DNA from 3 places in the Undibacterium sp. WLHG33 genome. Region 2 is predicted to be linked to each of the others. Evidence: predicted binding sites of a transcription regulator. Region 2 holds the regulator's gene; each other region holds the start of a gene.
What was found. The regulator sigma-54, encoded in region 2, starts transcription at its own class of promoters, with help from an activator protein. The targets are predictions, from matches to a motif close to TGGCANGNAANCTGCTTT.

Region 1: the regulator sigma-54 is predicted to act here: its motif matches at 3,517-3,534, upstream of glnA (type I glutamate--ammonia ligase).
Region 3: the regulator sigma-54 is predicted to act here: its motif matches at 1,621-1,638, upstream of urtA (urea ABC transporter substrate-binding protein).

Annotation. Positions count from the first base shown of each region.
Region 1 covers NZ_CP186697.1:2,597,380-2,603,171, reverse strand. Annotated here, with positions in the region: gene ntrC (nitrogen regulation protein NR(I)) at 1-94, opposite strand, end outside; gene glnL (nitrogen regulation protein NR(II)) at 176-1,258, opposite strand; gene ACOTSW_RS11935 (DUF4124 domain-containing protein) at 1,354-1,842, opposite strand; gene glnA (type I glutamate--ammonia ligase) at 1,969-3,384, opposite strand; gene ACOTSW_RS11925 (rhodanese-like domain-containing protein) at 3,825-4,289, shown strand; tRNA gene ACOTSW_RS11920 (tRNA-Ser) at 4,378-4,467, shown strand; gene ACOTSW_RS11915 (AI-2E family transporter) at 4,691-5,792, shown strand, end outside.
Region 2 covers NZ_CP186697.1:389,872-395,663, forward strand. Annotated here, with positions in the region: gene ACOTSW_RS01825 (ABC transporter permease subunit) at 1-17, shown strand, start outside; gene ACOTSW_RS01830 (ABC transporter ATP-binding protein) at 28-756, shown strand; gene ACOTSW_RS01835 (enoyl-CoA hydratase/isomerase family protein) at 1,108-2,202, opposite strand; gene hpf (ribosome hibernation-promoting factor, HPF/YfiA family) at 2,354-2,698, opposite strand; gene ACOTSW_RS01845 (RNA polymerase factor sigma-54) at 2,808-4,289, opposite strand; gene lptB (LPS export ABC transporter ATP-binding protein) at 4,301-5,053, opposite strand; gene lptA (lipopolysaccharide transport periplasmic protein LptA) at 5,055-5,630, opposite strand; gene lptC (LPS export ABC transporter periplasmic protein LptC) at 5,672-5,792, opposite strand, start outside.
Region 3 covers NZ_CP186697.1:3,232,218-3,238,009, forward strand. Annotated here, with positions in the region: gene ACOTSW_RS14640 (mannose-1-phosphate guanylyltransferase/mannose-6-phosphate isomerase) at 1-1,033, shown strand, start outside; gene urtA (urea ABC transporter substrate-binding protein) at 1,691-2,944, shown strand; gene urtB (urea ABC transporter permease subunit UrtB) at 3,123-4,805, shown strand; gene urtC (urea ABC transporter permease subunit UrtC) at 4,805-5,792, shown strand, end outside.

The DNA.
Region 1 (5,792 bases), 1.6 Mb from region 2:
TAAAACTCTTGGTCGTCAGATTTTCTCTTGCAAGCGCCTTCTCAAGCACCCAGCGAATTGAATCATCGTCATCCACTATCCAAATAGGTTTCATATTTTTTTTAGTTCCAGGTTTGAACATATTGATTAGCAAAGGCGCTAACTTGCACTCATAAAGCGTTTCCCCCATCCGGCTTCAGGGCAGAGGAATAAGGATCCTGAAATCAGTACAACCGGGACGACTCTCGCATTCAATCACGCCCATATGCTGATCAACAAAGGTTTGCGCTAAAGTCAGCCCGAGTCCGCTGCCACCGTCTCTTCCCGAAACTAAAGGATAAAAAATACGATGGAAAATTTCGGGCGGGATTCCAGGACCGTTATCTATGATATGCAAGTCTAATGCCAACCTGTATCTGACCTTCGCTAAAGTAATCTGCCGGACGACACGGGTTTTAAAAGTCAGCTCCGCATCACCGTGACGAATACGCTCGGCCAATGCCTGCGCGGCATTGTGGGCAATATTCAGTACTGACTGTATCAACTGCTCCTTATCACCTCGGAATTCAGGTATCGACAAATCGTAATCCCTGTGAATAGTCAGCCCCTGCGGAAATTCCGCTACGATCAGACTACGGACCCGTTCACACACTTCGTGAATATTGACATCACCCACTATGTGAGGAAGTCTGTGCGGAGCCAGCAAACGATCAACCAAGGTTTGCAAACGGTCCGCTTCTTTAATAATCACTTGCGTATATTCACGCAGTTCCTTGAGCTGTCTCTCAGGCAGCTCAAGCTCCAGTAACTGCGCGGCTCCCCGGATGCCTCCAAGCGGATTTTTAATTTCATGTGCAAGGTTACGTATCAGCTCCTTGTTTGCCTTGCTTTGATCCAGCATCCGCTCTTCCCTGTCGAGTTTGAGTTGCTGGACGTTTTCGCGGAATTCAATCAATACCGGCGTCTCGGGATTATCTAATGCGGTGACAATGCTGTGCACATGTAACGGTTCTCTGCCTGCACGCTCCAGAGTCAGATCCTGACGCTTATCGGCAAAATGATGAGCAACTGCCTGATGAAATACCGCCTGCAATTCATCCCCGTTCAAAAATAAAGCATTGAGCTTTTGGTCGATCAGGGATTTCGCTGAACAATCCAGCAATATCTCCGCAGCTGGATTAGCGAACTTAATACTGCCATCAGCGTTAAAAACGATGACAGCAGAGCTAAGCAGCTCAAGTCCGGCAAATGCCGGCAGGGTAGAGAGAGAATTTTTCACCATAATCCATAAAAAAAGGCCGCATCGTGCGACCTTATTATGCAAGCATCATGCCCGCTGCTTCAATTTGGAATCTGAAAAGCTGCGATTTTGCATTATTTCAGGTTGGAAATTTCACGCCGCAATGCTTCAATGTTCTTTTCAGTGCGGCTGATGCTATCTTTCAACATTGCAGTGCGTTCCTGATATTTTGCGTAATTCCGCTCATCGCCACGGCGCTCGGGTTCGCCATTGTTGTACTCTTTTTTAAGATCGGCCAGTTTTTGCTCTTCCGCTTTGAGCTCATCCAACAAAATTTGCCGGCGATCTGAATCTCTCGCCTTCTGTGTTCCCTCATCAACCTTAGGAAAATCAGCAGGACTGGAGGCAGATTTCGCCTGCGTTTTTTTAGGAGCGGAAGGCAAAGCCGGTGCAGGAACAACCGTAATACCGGGCAACTCGACTCTCTTACAACCTTTCGTTGCGCCAGTATTTTTGTATTCTTTCTTGCCATTATCGTCGACACATAAAAAAACATCTGCCTGCGCGTGCGCAATATTTTGGATGGCGATTAACGAAATAAAACCAATCAATAGTCGCTTCATATTCAATCACTAGTCAAAAACAGAGGTGTAGTGTATGCGATGCCGCGTATATTCACAATTCCACGTTACGCGCAGTAACAAACAAAAAAAGCGGGGTTACCCCCGCTTTTACAGTCCCCCTTACGATTACAGGGAGTAGTACATATCGAATTCAACAGGATGCGTCGTCATGCGCATACGTTGAACTTCCTGCATTTTCAGTTCAATGTAAGCGTCGAGCATACTGTCGCTGAACACACCGCCACGAGTCAGGAATTCGCGATCTTTATTCAGTGCATCCAAGGCTTCTTCCAGAGACGCGCACACTGTTGGAACCAATGCATCTTCCTCTGGTGGCAAATGGTACAAATCTTTAGATGCTGCTTCACCTGGGTGAATCTTATTCTGTACACCATCCAGACCTGCCATCATCAGTGCAGAGAAGCACAGATATGGGTTTGCCAGTGGATCTGGGAAGCGCGCCTCAACGCGACGACCTTTTGGATTCGCAACGTAAGGAATGCGGATAGATGCTGAACGGTTTTTAGCAGAGTAAGCCAGTTTCACCGGTGCTTCGTAGCCTGGAACCAGACGCTTGTACGAGTTAGTGCCTGGATTTGTGATTGCGTTCAGTGCTTTTGCATGTTTGATGATACCGCCGATGTAGTACAGAGCGAAATCAGACAAGCCAGCATAGCCGTCGCCTGCGAACAGGTTTTTGCCATCTTTCCAGATCGATTGATGCACGTGCATGCCGGAACCATTATCACCAACGATAGGTTTAGGCATGAAAGTCGCTGTTTTGCCGTAGGTATGAGCCACGTTCCAGACAACGTATTTCAGGTTTTGTGTCCAGTCAGCACGCTCTACCAATGTAGAGAATTTTGTGCCGATTTCATTTTGACCAGCGCCAGCTACTTCATGATGATGCACTTCCACTGGAATGCCCAAAGATTCCAGAATCAGGCACATTTCAGAACGCATATCCTGGAAACTGTCGACTGGAGGAACTGGGAAGTAACCGCCCTTGACTGTAGGACGATGACCTGAATTGCCGCCTTCCAGTTTTTCACCTGTTGTCCATGACGCCTCTTCGGAATCAATCTTGACGAAGCAACCGGACATATCAATTTTCCAGCGCACGCCATCAAAAATAAAGAATTCTGGTTCCGGACCAAAGTAGGCAGTATCGCCGATACCGGAAGACTTCAGATAAGCTTCCGCACGCTTCGCGATAGAACGTGGGTCACGATCGTAACCTTTGCCATCGGAAGGCTCGATAACGTCACACTGCATGAACAATGTGGTTTCTTCCATGAACGGATCGATATTCGCTGTGTTTGGATCTGGCATCAACAACATGTCAGAAGCCTCGATCCCCTTCCAGCCCGCAATAGAAGAACCATCAAATGCATGGCCAGATTCGAATTTATCGATATCGAATGCAGATACTGGCACTGTAACGTGCTGCTCTTTACCTCGTGTATCAGCAAAACGGAAATCAACGAACTTTACTTCGTTATCCTTTACCATCTTCAAAACTTCTGCAGCTGTCATTGCCATGTGAAACTCCTCAAGTAGCGCTAAAAATAAATCGGGGATTACTGAGCCTTCGTTCTGCCATCCTGACAAAAGAAACCTGTCGTTAATTTTCTACCTGCTCAATCATCTGACTGCTCAACTCCGCGAACAATAATAGCAGAAACTATGCCACATTCCAGAATCTGCGAAGCCAGACGTAATTATCCGTAACACTTTGTTTTTTAAAGAACTAATTAAAAACCCTGAAGAAAAGCACCGAATAACGCACCAGAAAAAACAAAATAAACTACAGAAAAAACATATCGCACATTAATAGTGCAATATTTAGCACCATTAATGTGCGAATCTCATTTTGCACTCTATTGGAGCAACAAGTTAAGAGCATGGTATGCAAATGGATATTGCTTCATGCATAATCAGCGATACACCTTTCAAACTCACTGTCTGTACTGGATTTATTTATGTCAAGCAAGGAACTGATCGCATCTGCCCGGCAACGCGCCCTAGAACAATCATTTTCGTACGCCGGTGCATTCACTCCCGTTGAGGCTTTTGAACTATTAGAGTCAGACCCGAACTGCGTACTGGTAGACGTACGCACCAATGCTGAACGTGACTGGGTTGGTAAAGTCGCTATTCACGATAAGCAGCACTATGCGGTGCAATGGAGTCTGTATCCGGGTGGTGCGCAAAACCCTGATTTTTTACAACAGCTGGAAGCCATCATCGCAGATAAAAATTCCGTCATTCTTTTTCTCTGCCGTTCCGGCGTCCGCTCACGCCACGCCGCAAAACTCGCCACAGACAACGGCTACACGCAGTGTTTCGACATCCTGCAGGGCTTTGAAGGAGACAGAGATGCACACGGCCACAGAAAAACCACAGGAGGCTGGTGCGCAAGTGATTTACCATGGATAGGCGCATGATTTATAAATACATTAAAAACCTACTTCCATCCGCCTCAATACTTTGCTAGAATAGCGAGCTTCGCTGATCACGCATTAGCGAAAAGCAGGAGAGGTGGATGAGTGGTTTAAGTCACACGCCTGGAAAGCGTGCGTAGGTTAATCCCTACCGGGGGTTCGAATCCCCCCTTCTCCGCCAAGAATCAGAAAAGCCCTTGACTTATCAAGGGCTTTTTTTTGGCCTGCACTTGTTGCTGAATATATTTCCCATACGATCTTTGCGAGTCAACGCATTCACATCGATTATCTTGCTCGAGCCTTATCCGAGCCCACATTGCACTGGTCTATATATCGCGACACACATTGCATTGACCAGGCAACAGAGATGCTGAGAAATAACATAACATTTCCGGATGAAATCCATGTCTAATTCCCCTACTGTTACGCGATCAACAGCGATGTCACTGGTCAGTCTTGTTTGTGTGCTGGCACTGCTGCATTTCGGGCGGGATGTTTTAGAGCCTATCGTGCTGGCTTCAATGCTGAGCCTGATCATCGCACCGCTGATACGCAGCATGCGTCACATGGGGCTCGGGCGCGTGAGCGCCACATTCGCTGCCATCATTTTCGTCACGACTGGCATTATCGGCATTGGCGTGGTGCTGACTTCTCAGTTAGTCAGCGTCACGACAGAAATCCCTCAGTACAGAGCAGCGATTCAATCGAAGCTGGCAATAGTAAGGCAAATCACAGAACGTCCATTTGCACACATAGAAGCAGAAATGAAAGCTGTGTCATCGAATGGCTTTCCATCGGCCGAAACTGTGTTACAAAACGAAAAAATCTTACCATCAAGCCAGAAACAACCGATTCCAGTTGAGATACGAAAACCACAACCAACCCCGACAGAGACAATCACGCGTTTGCTATCGTCCATTTCCGGGCCGGTAGGAGAAGCCTTTCTGGTACTGGTGCTGCTGATATTCATCCTGCTTGATCATGAGTCTTTACGCGACCGCGCGATCCGGCTCACCGGCCAGAGTGAAGTGGGCAAAACGATCAAAGCGCTCGGGGATGCAACAGAAGGGGTATCACGCTTTTTCTTTTCACAATGTCTGGTCAACACCGCCTTTGCCATTATCATCGCCCTTGCCTTGTGGGCTGCGGGCGTGCCGCATGCGTTTCTGTTCGGAGCCCTGAGCGGTTTATTGCGCTTTGTTCCCTATCTGGGTGCATTAATTGCGGGAGGAATAATTACCTTATTCGTCGCAGCCATTGATCCCGGCTGGACTCTGGCTATCGTCTGTATGGCCTTTTTCGGCGCCACCGAAGTACTGGTGGCCAACTGGGTGGAACCCAAAGTGTATGGGCACAGCTCTGGTCTGTCACCGCTCGCGGTCATGGTGTCAGCGCTATTCTGGGGGGCGTTATGGGGACCTGTCGGCCTGCTGCTGTCAACACCCCTGACTTTATGTCTGGTCGTTGCCGGACGTCATATCAGCGCTCTCGAACCCATCACTATAC
Region 2 (5,792 bases):
CGAACGCCACCGCCTGAGGAGATCAGTATGTTAAGTATTTCAAATTTACACGCGGCTTATGGCAAGGTGGAAGTCTTGCATGGTATTTCGCTGGACGTGCCTAAGGGCAAAGTGGTGACGCTGATAGGCTCGAATGGCGCCGGTAAAACCACAACCATGCGCGCGATTTCCGGCATGCTGAAACCGAAACAGGGGACAGTCACCTTGCATGGTAAAGATGTGACTGGCCTGGACTCGCATAAGATCGCGCGCGCTGGCCTTGCCCATTCACCGGAAGGTCGGCGTGTGTTTGCCACGATGTCAGTCACGGATAATCTGTTGCTAGGCGCGTTTCCGCGTTTTACCCGTTCGCGCCCGCGTGGTGATATCGAAAGCGATCTGCAAAAAGCGATGGAATTATTTCCACGCCTGCGTGAGCGCCGCCATCAACTGGCCGGTACTTTATCCGGCGGTGAACAGCAAATGCTGGCGATGGCACGCGCCGTTATGCTGAATCCGGAAGTGATATTGCTGGATGAGCCATCGATGGGACTGGCGCCTATCCTGGTCGATGAAGTGTTCCGCATCATCCAGCGACTCAAGCAGGAAGGGCGCACCATGTTGCTGGTCGAGCAGTTTGCGGCAGCCGCACTCGCTGTTGCGGATTATGGCTACGTCCTCGAAAACGGGCGCATCTCTGTGCATGGTCCGGCCGATAAATTGCAGAACGATCCGGCAGTGAAAGCAGCGTATCTGGGTGGTGGCTCACATCATTAAATGAAGTAAGTCAGAAGTCAAAACGAAAGAGGGGGAGTGCATATACTCCCCCTCTTTTTTATAAAATAGGTCTATTGTCAGCAGAAAATAAGGGTGGTTTACATATACTGGGGGGAGTATATTTGATGCTCAGAATGGAATTTCCTGATACTTCGTTGCTTGATTTGTCGTGATCTGTTGCTGAAACACGGATGCGATAGAAATACAGCCACATTTTTTAAGCAGCGTTCCATGAAAAAGCGCCCATCACTTTATTGCGTGATGGGCGCTGCTGTGCTGATGCCAGCAAAAACGTACTGGCAAATCTGTCAGTAAACCTGTAAGTGAAATTGCTTTAAAACCTGTCCGCTATTAACCCTGCAAATGCCGCAGCGGATGTGCGTACGCCGGCCATACTTCGGTGAAGAATTGCGCGATCTGTTCATGACTCACATCGCGCAGATGCGCAGGCAACCATTGCGGCATATTGTCTTTATCAACGACCAGGGCCCGCACACCTTCCAGCACTTCGCCATGTTTGAAGCAATGGCGTACCATGGCGCGTTCCATGCGCAGACAGTCCGCCACATTCTGACGTGCGCCGCGCCGCAGTTGTTCGAGCGTGACGCACATCAGTAAAGGCGAACGTTTCTCCATCGTGACCAGTGTTTGCTGAGCAAATGCATCGCTGTTGTTGCTTAATTTTTCTGCGATGGCCAGCACATTGTTGCCGCTGAAAAACTGATCGATCAAGGCGCGCTGGCTGGCAAGTTTACTGCTGGCCGGATCGGCCTGCGCTGCAAATGGCGCAGCAAATTCACGTATCGCCAGGCGTATATCTGCCGCTTCGGTATGCTCCAGCATCGTCAGTAATGCTGGCAGTTCAGATGTTGGGATATAGACGTCAGCGAGGCCTGCATATAAGGCATCGGCAGCGGCAATGATATCGCCAGTCAGACCGAGATAAGTACCGATTTCACCCGGTGTTCGCGACAGGAAATAACTACCGCCGACATCGGGAAATAAACCGATGTTCACTTCCGGCATCGCCATTTTGGTACGTTCGGTCACGATACGCAGACGGCAATTTTCACCTGCCTGCGCAATGCCCATACCGCCACCCATCACCACACCATTCATCAACGCGATGTAGGGCTTAGGGTAAAAATGTATCAAATGATTTAACGCATATTCTTCGGTAAAAAAATCTTCGAGCAGGGCGCTGTCACCAGTTGGCGTAGCGGTGCCGACGTCATAGAAAAAGCGGATGTCGCCACCGGCACAAAATGCTTTTTCACTGCTGCTGTGTATGAATACGGCACGGATAGTTGTATCGTCGCGCCACGCCAATAATGTGGCGGTGAGTGCGCGCACCATCTCCAGTGACAGAGAGTTCAATGCTTTCGGACGGTCGAGAGTGATGTAGCCGATCTGATTTTTAACGGAAGTGATTACGTATTCGCTCATGTAGATACCATTAACATAGTCGTGACAGGGCAATCATTTTATTCCTGTTTGCACTTCGTCAGTACGACAAAAATAACAAAAAACAGATAACAAAAAAGGACGCTGTTGGCGTCCTTGTTTTCGTGTTCCGTAAATAACGGGAGGCGGGCGATTATGCCGATGCCGGATCAGGGATATGTTTGATCGCATCGCGATCGTGACCCTGAACTTTATCTTTATGCTTGATCACCTGACGATCCAGTTTATCAATCAGTGTATCAATCGCAGCGTATAAATCATGCGCCAGACTTTCAACGTGAATATTTTTACCACTGATATGCAGGTCAATGTCGGCTTTATGTCGTTTCTCTTTTTCGCTCAGCTTGTCGACGGTCAGCGTGACGGTCAGATCAATGACCTGATCAAAGTGACGCCGGATACGTTCCAGCTTGGTATGTACATATTCACGAATGGCAGGAGTGACTTCAACGTGATGTCCACTGATGGTGAGATTCATACTGTGCTCCTTTAGTGATATTGCTTGCTAATAACAATAAGCTCATTTTGATTTTACGGCGTTGAGCTAAATCATATATAGCAATTCAAACCGTGATTACAAGGACTGCTTACAAAGATTTTCGCAAACTGACTGGCGGTATTTTCAGGGCTTCACGGTATTTGGCTACGGTCCGTCGGGCAATTACCATGCCCTGTTCACCCAGCATGTCTGCGATTTTGCTATCAGAGAGTGGGCTTTTCTGGTCTTCTGCTCCTATCAACTGCTTGATGAGTGCACGTATCGCGGTGGAAGAGGCTTCACCCCCTGTTTCCGTCGCAACATGGCTGCCGAAAAAATATTTCAACTCAAACATCCCATGCGGGGTCAGCATGTATTTCTGAGTCGTCACACGAGAAATAGTGCTCTCGTGCAGACCCAGTGTATCAGCTATTTCGCGCAAAACAAGAGGGCGCATCGCAACAGCACCATGCGCAAAAAAATTACGTTGTCTTTCAACTATCGCTTGTGACACCCGTAAGATTGTTTCGAAGCGCTGACGCATATTTTTGATCAGCCAGCGTGCTTCCTGTAACTGGGTTCCAAGTCCTGTTTCGCCGCGGTTCTGCCGCATGATGTTGGCGTACATACTGCTCACGCGCAGTTTCGGCATCACATCCTGATTCAGTAACACTTGCCAGCCATTACCATTTTTTCTGACGATCACATCCGGTACTGCATAGTCTGAGCTGCTGGTGGCAAATGTGATACCTGGCCGTGGTTCGCATTGCCGTATGACTGCCTGCGCTTCGCGCAAATCTTCATCATCGCAGTCGAATATTTTTTTTAATTTTGTGAAGTCTCTTTGTGCAAACAAAGTCAGCTGTGTTTCCACCAGTGCCAGTGCAAGACGGCGGGTAACAAAAGGAATTTTCGGCATGCGCCTGATCTGTATCGCGAGACACTCTGATAAGTTTCGCGCACCGACACCCGGCGGATCAAAACTCTGCAGCATCTTCAGCGCGAACGATAATTCCTCTTCGTCTATTAATAATTCGAGTGGCAGACCAGCGTGAATTTCTTCCAGACTTTCTGTCAGGTAGCCGTTATCATCGAGTGTGTCGATGATCAGTTCCAGCAATGCGCGGTCGCGTGCTTCCCTGAGCGTGAGGCGCATTTGTTCCAGCAGATAGTCACGCAGGCTGATGTGGGCAGATTCGAGCTGAGGCCTGCCTTCATCTTCATCGGCGTTAGCTGCACCGGAAGGCGCATCGTTAAAACTCCACTCTTCTTCGTTGGCACTGATGCTGTCGTTGACCGGCACATCAGCTTCGACAGCAGCTTCTTGTGGCGCGGCGCTTTCAGAAGGAGTGATGCTTTCCATGCCTGCATCCGGCGTCGTACTTGTATTGTTGATGGCGCCATCCGCCAGCAGGCGGACCGCATTATCCATAGGATCATCGACACGCTCCAGCATAGGATTTTCTATCAGCAGCGTTTCCAGTTCCTGATGCAGTTCCAGCGTTGACAGTTGCAACAGCCGTATCGATTGCTGCAGTTGAGGCGTCAGCGCAAGATGCTGAGAAGTACGTAGTTGCAGGCTTTGTTTCATAATGCGTCCCGTTACATCCGGAAATGTTCTCCCAGATAGACGCGTCGCACAGACTCATTCTGAATGATGTCGTCGGGTTTGCCGCTGGCTAATACCGAGCCTTGATTGATGATGTAGGCATGGTCACAGATACCCAGCGTTTCGCGGACATTATGATCGGTGATCAGCACACCGATACCGCGTTCTTTCAGGAAGCGGACGATGCGTTGAATCTCAATCACTGCAATCGGATCGACTCCGGCAAAAGGTTCATCGAGCAGAACAAAACGCGGGTTCGTCGCGAGTGCACGCGCAATTTCGACGCGACGTCGTTCACCGCCCGATAAAGCCAGCGCCTGACTGTCACGGATTTTTTCTATCTGCAGATCGGTCAGCAAGCTGTCCAGACGTTGCCGGATTTTTTTCTCGGATAAAAATTTTCCGTCTTTGTCTTTTTGCAGTTCTAGTACAGCGCGGATATTTTCTTCGACCGTCAGTTTACGAAACACTGATGCTTCCTGAGGCAGATACGACAGACCGAGGACAGCACGCTGATGTATCGGTAAATCCGAAACATTCGTATCGTCGATATTGATTTCGCCGGCGTCGGAAGGTACCAGCCCGACGATCATGTAAAAAGAGGTGGTTTTACCTGCGCCGTTTGGTCCCAGCAGCCCGACGACTTCGCCGCTTTTTACCAGCAGCGATACATCGCGCACAACTTGTCGCGCACCGTAGCGTTTTTGCAGACCTTTGACGGTCAGCGTGCTGTCTTTTGATGCCATCTTAATTTGCCTGTTTCTCAGTTCTTGGTTGTATCGTGGTTTTGATGCGACCGCCTCCTGACACTGCCTGACCTGAGCTGGAATTGACGCCGACAAAGACATCATTTTTACTATCGTAGGAAAGGAATTCTCCTTCTTGTTGCTGTGTGACTTTGTTTCCGTCGAGATAGCGTATTTGTGCCCTGAACAGGAATTTTACGAATTCTGTTTTTTCATCGTATTCCGCTTTTTCGGATTCGCCTTCCACCCAAAGATCTGGCCCGCCGTCGCGCTTCTGACGAAACGTGATTTTTGCGCCAGGTTTGGCGGTCAGTACAACATGCTGGAATTCATCGGCACTTTTTGTAACAACAGCTTTTTCTGCTCTGACTTTCAGTGTGCCGCGGACGACCACGACATCACCTGAAAACGTACTGACATTGGTCTTGCCATTATTTAAAAACTGGTCTGCTTCTATCGTCATTTCTTTGAGACTGTCTGCTTTTTCAGCGTGAACGCTGGATACGGACAGTAAAGCCATCAGGGCTAACATCCATGAGCTCAACGCAAGATGCACTGTTTTTTTTTCGGGGCGCATGTTTACTCTCTGTCTTGTCTGTGTTGTTGATGAATGTTTTTTCATTTATGTTTGAACAGGCGTGCATGCACTTTACTGAGCAGACGCAATTCCTGATTCGCATTGTTCGCGATCATACCGGTCGCATCGGTTTCGCCGTTATCCGTGATCAGTCTGATGCGT
Region 3 (5,792 bases), 990 kb from region 2:
CGATGGCGCGATTATAATTTTAGGCATTACGCCTGATCGCCCTGAAACTGGCTACGGTTATATCCGCAGAACCGGGCAGGCAGCAACATTCGGTGAATCTGCAGTAGCGCAGTTTGCTGAAAAGCCTGATGCAGCGACGGCGCAGCAATATCTGGACAGTGGCGAATATCTCTGGAACAGCGGCATGTTTGTGCTCAGAGCCAGCACCTGGTTGAAAGCACTGGCGCAATTCCGGCCTGATATTGCGGAGTCTGCCAGACTCTCGTGGTCGGAAAAAACCAGCGACGCCCAATTCATCCGTCCCGGTACTGCTGCTTTTGCCAAGATTCCGGCAGATTCTATCGATTACGCAGTGATGGAAAAATGCCCGGGGTCAGCTTTTGACATACGCATGATTCCGCTGGACGCAGGCTGGAACGATCTGGGCGCGTGGGATGCGGTCTGGCAGGTCGGCAAGCAGGATGCGCAGGCCAATGTGACGTACGGCGACGTGATACAGACCAATTCCAGCAACAGCCTGATTTATTCTTCCAGCCGCCTGGTCAGCACCGTCGGCATTGATCATTTGGTGGTGGTGGAAACGCCGGACGCAGTGTTAGTGGCTGATAGGCGTCAGAGTCAGGATGTGAAGGCGATTGTGGCGCAATTAACGCAGCAGGGGCGGCAGGAACATACATTACATCGCAAGGTGTATCGTCCCTGGGGCTGGTATGACAGCATTGATGAAGAAGAACGCTTCAAGGTCAAACGCATACAGGTCAAGCCCGGTGCCAGCCTGAGTCTGCAAAAGCATCATCACCGTGCCGAACACTGGGTCGTGGTCAGGGGAACGGCCGAAGTCACTTGCGGCGATAAAGTCATGCTGCTGACGGAAAATCAATCAACCTACATTCCGTTGGGCGAAGTGCACCGGCTGGCGAATCCGGGCGCGATACCGCTGGAAATTATCGAAGTACAGTCCGGCAGTTATCTGGGTGAGGATGATATTGTCCGTTTTGAAGACACCTATGGCCGCACGAAGTCAAAGTGCTGATGTCTTGAAAAAACAGCGCGGCGGCAGGCAAGCGCATTTTTTTTGATGTATGTCATGGCAATGAAACAATTTTTTGGTATGATTCATCTCAGTTACTGTACATGCAACCGATATGTATGACGGTAACGAGGTGTGCCTGATCAGCAGATAGCGGGTTGGCCACCGTCCGGAACAAGGGTACGGAGACTGAACAGACAGTCTCCGTATTTTTTTTGTGTGCCGCTTTTATTCGTTACGCACAATGCGAATGCAGGGCTGCACCGAAAAAGACAGAAAGTGCCTTGCTGCTCAGATTCAGACACTTTTGCCCATTTCTGATTCCGGCTGCTCCCTGTCTTGAATCACGCACAGCGACGCTGCGCTGTCAGCGGGCATAACGAAGCAAATAATCCGCAACTAGTGCACTCCACATCCGCATCCGGCCTAGCCAGCACGAAAAAACGGCACTGCAGGCGAAAAATATACTCCCCCCAGTATGTAAAAAAACCCAATATCTATAAGGAGATAAAGCTGTTTTCCGCACATACTCCCTCGATTTTTCCTATTTCAGGATAGCCGAAGCGTATTTCCGCCGCTTTTCGCGAACGTGGCACGCTATCTGCTCATAGGCTGGTGAAGCTTGCAGTTTCTTTGTTACCCACCACCTCAGGAGAAATCATGACACGTCGCACGGTTTTGAAAGCAACAGCAATTGGCGCAATGGCGCTCGCTACATCGGGCTGGATGGCTCAGGCATTCGCAGCAGATACGATTAAGGTTGGCATTTTGCATTCCCTCTCAGGAACGATGGCGATTTCTGAAACATCGCTGAAAGACGTGGCGCTGATGACGATTGATGAAATCAATGCCAAAGGTGGCGTGATGGGGAAAAAACTGGAAGCGGTTGTCGTTGATCCGGCATCTAACTGGCCTTTGTTTGCTGAGAAAGCACGGCAGTTAGTGTCGCAAGATAAAGTCTCAGTCGTGTTTGGTTGCTGGACATCGGTATCACGCAAATCGGTGTTGCCGGTGTTTAAAGAGTTGAACAGCCTGCTGTTTTACCCTGTGCAATATGAAGGCGAAGAGCTGGAGAAAAACGTGTTTTACACCGGTGCTGCACCGAATCAGCAAGCGATCCCGGCGACAGAATATCTGATGTCAAAAGAAGGCGGCGCGGCAAAACGTTTCGTGCTGCTGGGTACGGATTATGTCTATCCACGCACGACCAACAAAATCCTGCGCGCTTTCCTGCATAGCAAAGGCGTAAAAGACAGCGATATCGATGAAGTCTACACACCGTTTGGTCACTCTGATTATCAGACCATCGTGGCGAATATCAAGAAATTTTCTGCCGGTGGAAAAACAGCAGTGATCTCGACCATTAATGGCGATTCGAATGTGCCGTTTTACAAAGAGCTTGGTAATGCCGGTCTGAAAGCGACCGATGTACCTGTCGTGGCGTTCTCGGTCGGTGAAGAAGAATTGCGCGGTGTTGATACCAAACCTCTGGTCGGCCATCTGGCGGCATGGAATTACTTCCAGTCGGTCAAAAATCCGGTGAATGCGGAATTCATCAAAAAATGGAAAGCGTATGCCGTTGCGAAAAAATTGCCGAATGCTGCCACCGTGGTGACGAACGATCCTATGGAAGCAACTTATGTCGGCATTTATATGTGGAAGCAAGCAGTGGAAAAAGCCAAATCCACGGATACCGATAAAGTGATCGCAGCGATGAGCGGGCAGACTTTCAAAGCACCATCCGGTTTTGAACTGACGATGGATGCGACCAATCACCATTTGCATAAACCCGTCATGATTGGTGAGATTAAAGCAGACGGCCAGTTCAGCGTCGTCTACAAAACCAAAGCGCCTATCCGCGCGCAACCTTGGAGCCCTTATATTCCGGGTAATGAAGGTAAGCAAAAGCTGTAAACAGTGCGACAGTTTTCTCCTTGCGCGAGCACTTCCTGGTGTTTCCCCGACTGACCAGGTCGTTGCTTGCGCGTGCGGGGAATCTGGCTAGCTTTCTGTTTGCGGCGGTGGTGTTTTCCCGCTCTCGTACACAACCAGCTTGCACGAAAATTCGATTAATGAACACGTCTGCAGAACTATGACATTCCAGAAAATGTTGGCACGCCAGCTTGTCACGATGTCCGCCACATCAGGTGGAACATTGCTTAGCAGATTACGTGGCGGATTATGCGGCATCCTGTTCAGCATCGCGATAGCGATATTGCTGCCGGCAACAGCGCATGCGGCGATTGACGCGAGTCAGCTCAAGGCGCTGGCGGGTGAAGATCCGGATGCGCGTATCGTTGCCGTCAATACGATAGCCGCGCTGGCGAATGATGAAGCCGCGAAAGTGCTGAGCGCACTGAAAAATGAAGAGTTGTATTTCAAAGACGATCAGGTTTTTCTGCCGGATGCTGAACAGTTTATTTCTTTGGTCGATGGAAAAAAGCTTGCCTTACCCGATGGTGCTGATGTCATTGCGATTAACAATCGCTTGCGGGCGGCAGTTGACAGCGCCTTATCCGGTCTGAAGCTGTTTGCGACTGAGCGCGCAGTCCGTCTGGCGGCGGCGCAGGCGCTGCAAAAAGAAGCGACACCGGAACAACTGCCTTTACTGAACAAGGCGTATGTCAAAGAAAAAGATCCTGAGATAGGCGCATTGCTGCAAATGCTGATCGCGACCGTGAATCTGCATGCAGAAGATCCCGCTATTCGTAAAGCGGCGGTCAAAACACTCGTCACCAGTGCGAATGCGAATCTGAAACCTGCATTGCAGGAAATGATTACCCAACGTCCGGATGGTAGTTATGCCGAGCCGGACGAAAGCATACGCGTCGCAGCGGTGGCCACCCTCAATGCGATTGACAACCGCATTGCCCGCACCGAATTTGTCGGTAACCTGTTTTATGGTATCTCGCTCGGCAGCGTGTTGTTACTGGCAGCGCTGGGGCTGGCGATCACATTCGGACTGATGGGTATTATCAATATGGCGCATGGTGAATTGCTAATGATAGGTGCCTATACGACCTATGTTTGTCAGTCACTGTTCCGGCATTTTTTTCCGGAAGCGATTGATGCATATTTATTGCTGGCCGTGCCAGCGGCGTTTCTGGTGTCGGGCATGGTCGGTATCGTGCTCGAGCGCACGGTGATTCGCTGGCTCTACGGCCGTCCTCTGGAAACTCTGCTTTGCACCTGGGGTATCAGCCTGATGTTGATGCAGGGCGTGCGTTCGGTGTTCGGCGCGCAAAACGTCGAGGTCGCCAATCCTGCCTGGATGTCTGGCGGCGTCACAGTGATGGGCTCGCTGGTGTTGTCTTACAACCGCATCATCATTATTTTCTTTTCTCTGGCCGTGGTGTTTGCGGTTTGGCTGATTCTGAATAAAACCCGTATGGGCTTATTTGTGCGTGCCGTCACGCAAAATCGCCGCATGGCCGATTGCGTTGGCGTAGCGACCGGCAAGATCGATATGCTGACCTTTGGTCTGGGCTCGGGTATCGCGGGCCTGGGTGGCGTTGCTTTGTCTCAGTTGGGGAATGTCGGCCCTGATCTGGGGCAGAGCTATATCGTCGATTCGTTTATGGTGGTGGTGCTGGGCGGTGTCGGCCAGCTGGCGGGTACCGTGATTGCGGCATTCGGCCTCGGTGAAGTGAATAAATTTCTGGAGCCGGTGGCAGGTGCGGTGATGGCCAAAATTGTGATTCTGGTGTTCATCATTATCTTTATTCAACGCAGACCGCAGGGCTTGTTTGCACTCAAGGGAAGGAGTGTCGACTGATGCGCCATTTATTTTCACGTCCGGCATGGACGGGCATCGTTGTACTGGCGCTGATCGCAGCGCTGCTGCCGCTGTGCTATCTGATGTTCCCTGAAGGCCATGCCTTGCATGTGTCGTCGTATGTGATCGGTATCGTTGCCAAGTTCATGTGTTACGCACTAGCGGCGATGGCGCTGGATCTAGTGTGGGGCTACACCGGCATTTTGTCTTTGGGCCACGGCGTATTTTTTGCGCTCGGTGCTTACGCGCATGGCATGTATCTGATGCGCGCGATTGGCCGTGACGGTGTATATCAAAGCGATTTGCCCGATTTCATGGTGTTCCTCGATTGGAAAACCTACCCGTGGTACTGGTCGCTGACGGATCATTTCTGGTATTGCATGGCGCTGGTGGTGCTGGTGCCCGGTGTGCTGGCGTTCGTCTTTGGCTATTTCGCTTTCCGCTCCCGAATCAAAGGCGTGTATTTTTCCATCATTACGCAAGCCATGACCTTTGCTTTCATGCTGCTGTTTTTCCGCAATAACACAGGCTTTGGCGGCAATAACGGCTTTACCGATTTTAAACGCATCCTCGGTTTCAGCATTACTGCGCCTGGCACCAAAGCGGTGATGTATCTGACCACCTTAGTGATTCTGCTGGCCGCCTTATTTTTGTGTCGCTGGATCGTGCAGTCCAAACTCGGGCGGGTGTTGCAGGCGGTCAGGGATTCCGAATCCCGCCTGATGTTCATCGGCTACGACCCCTTATGGTTCAAGCTGTTTATCTGGACCTTGTCTGCAGTCTTGTGCGGCATTGCCGGGGCTTTGTACGTGCCGCAGGTCGGCATTATCAATCCGTCTGAAATGTCACCGGGAAATTCCATCGAGATGGTGATCTGGGCCGCCGTTGGCGGACGCGGCACTTTGCTCGGCCCGATTATCGGGGCGTTCACTGTGAATGGGTTGAAGAGCTGGTTTACGGCGGCCTTTCCTGATCTCTGGCTGTATG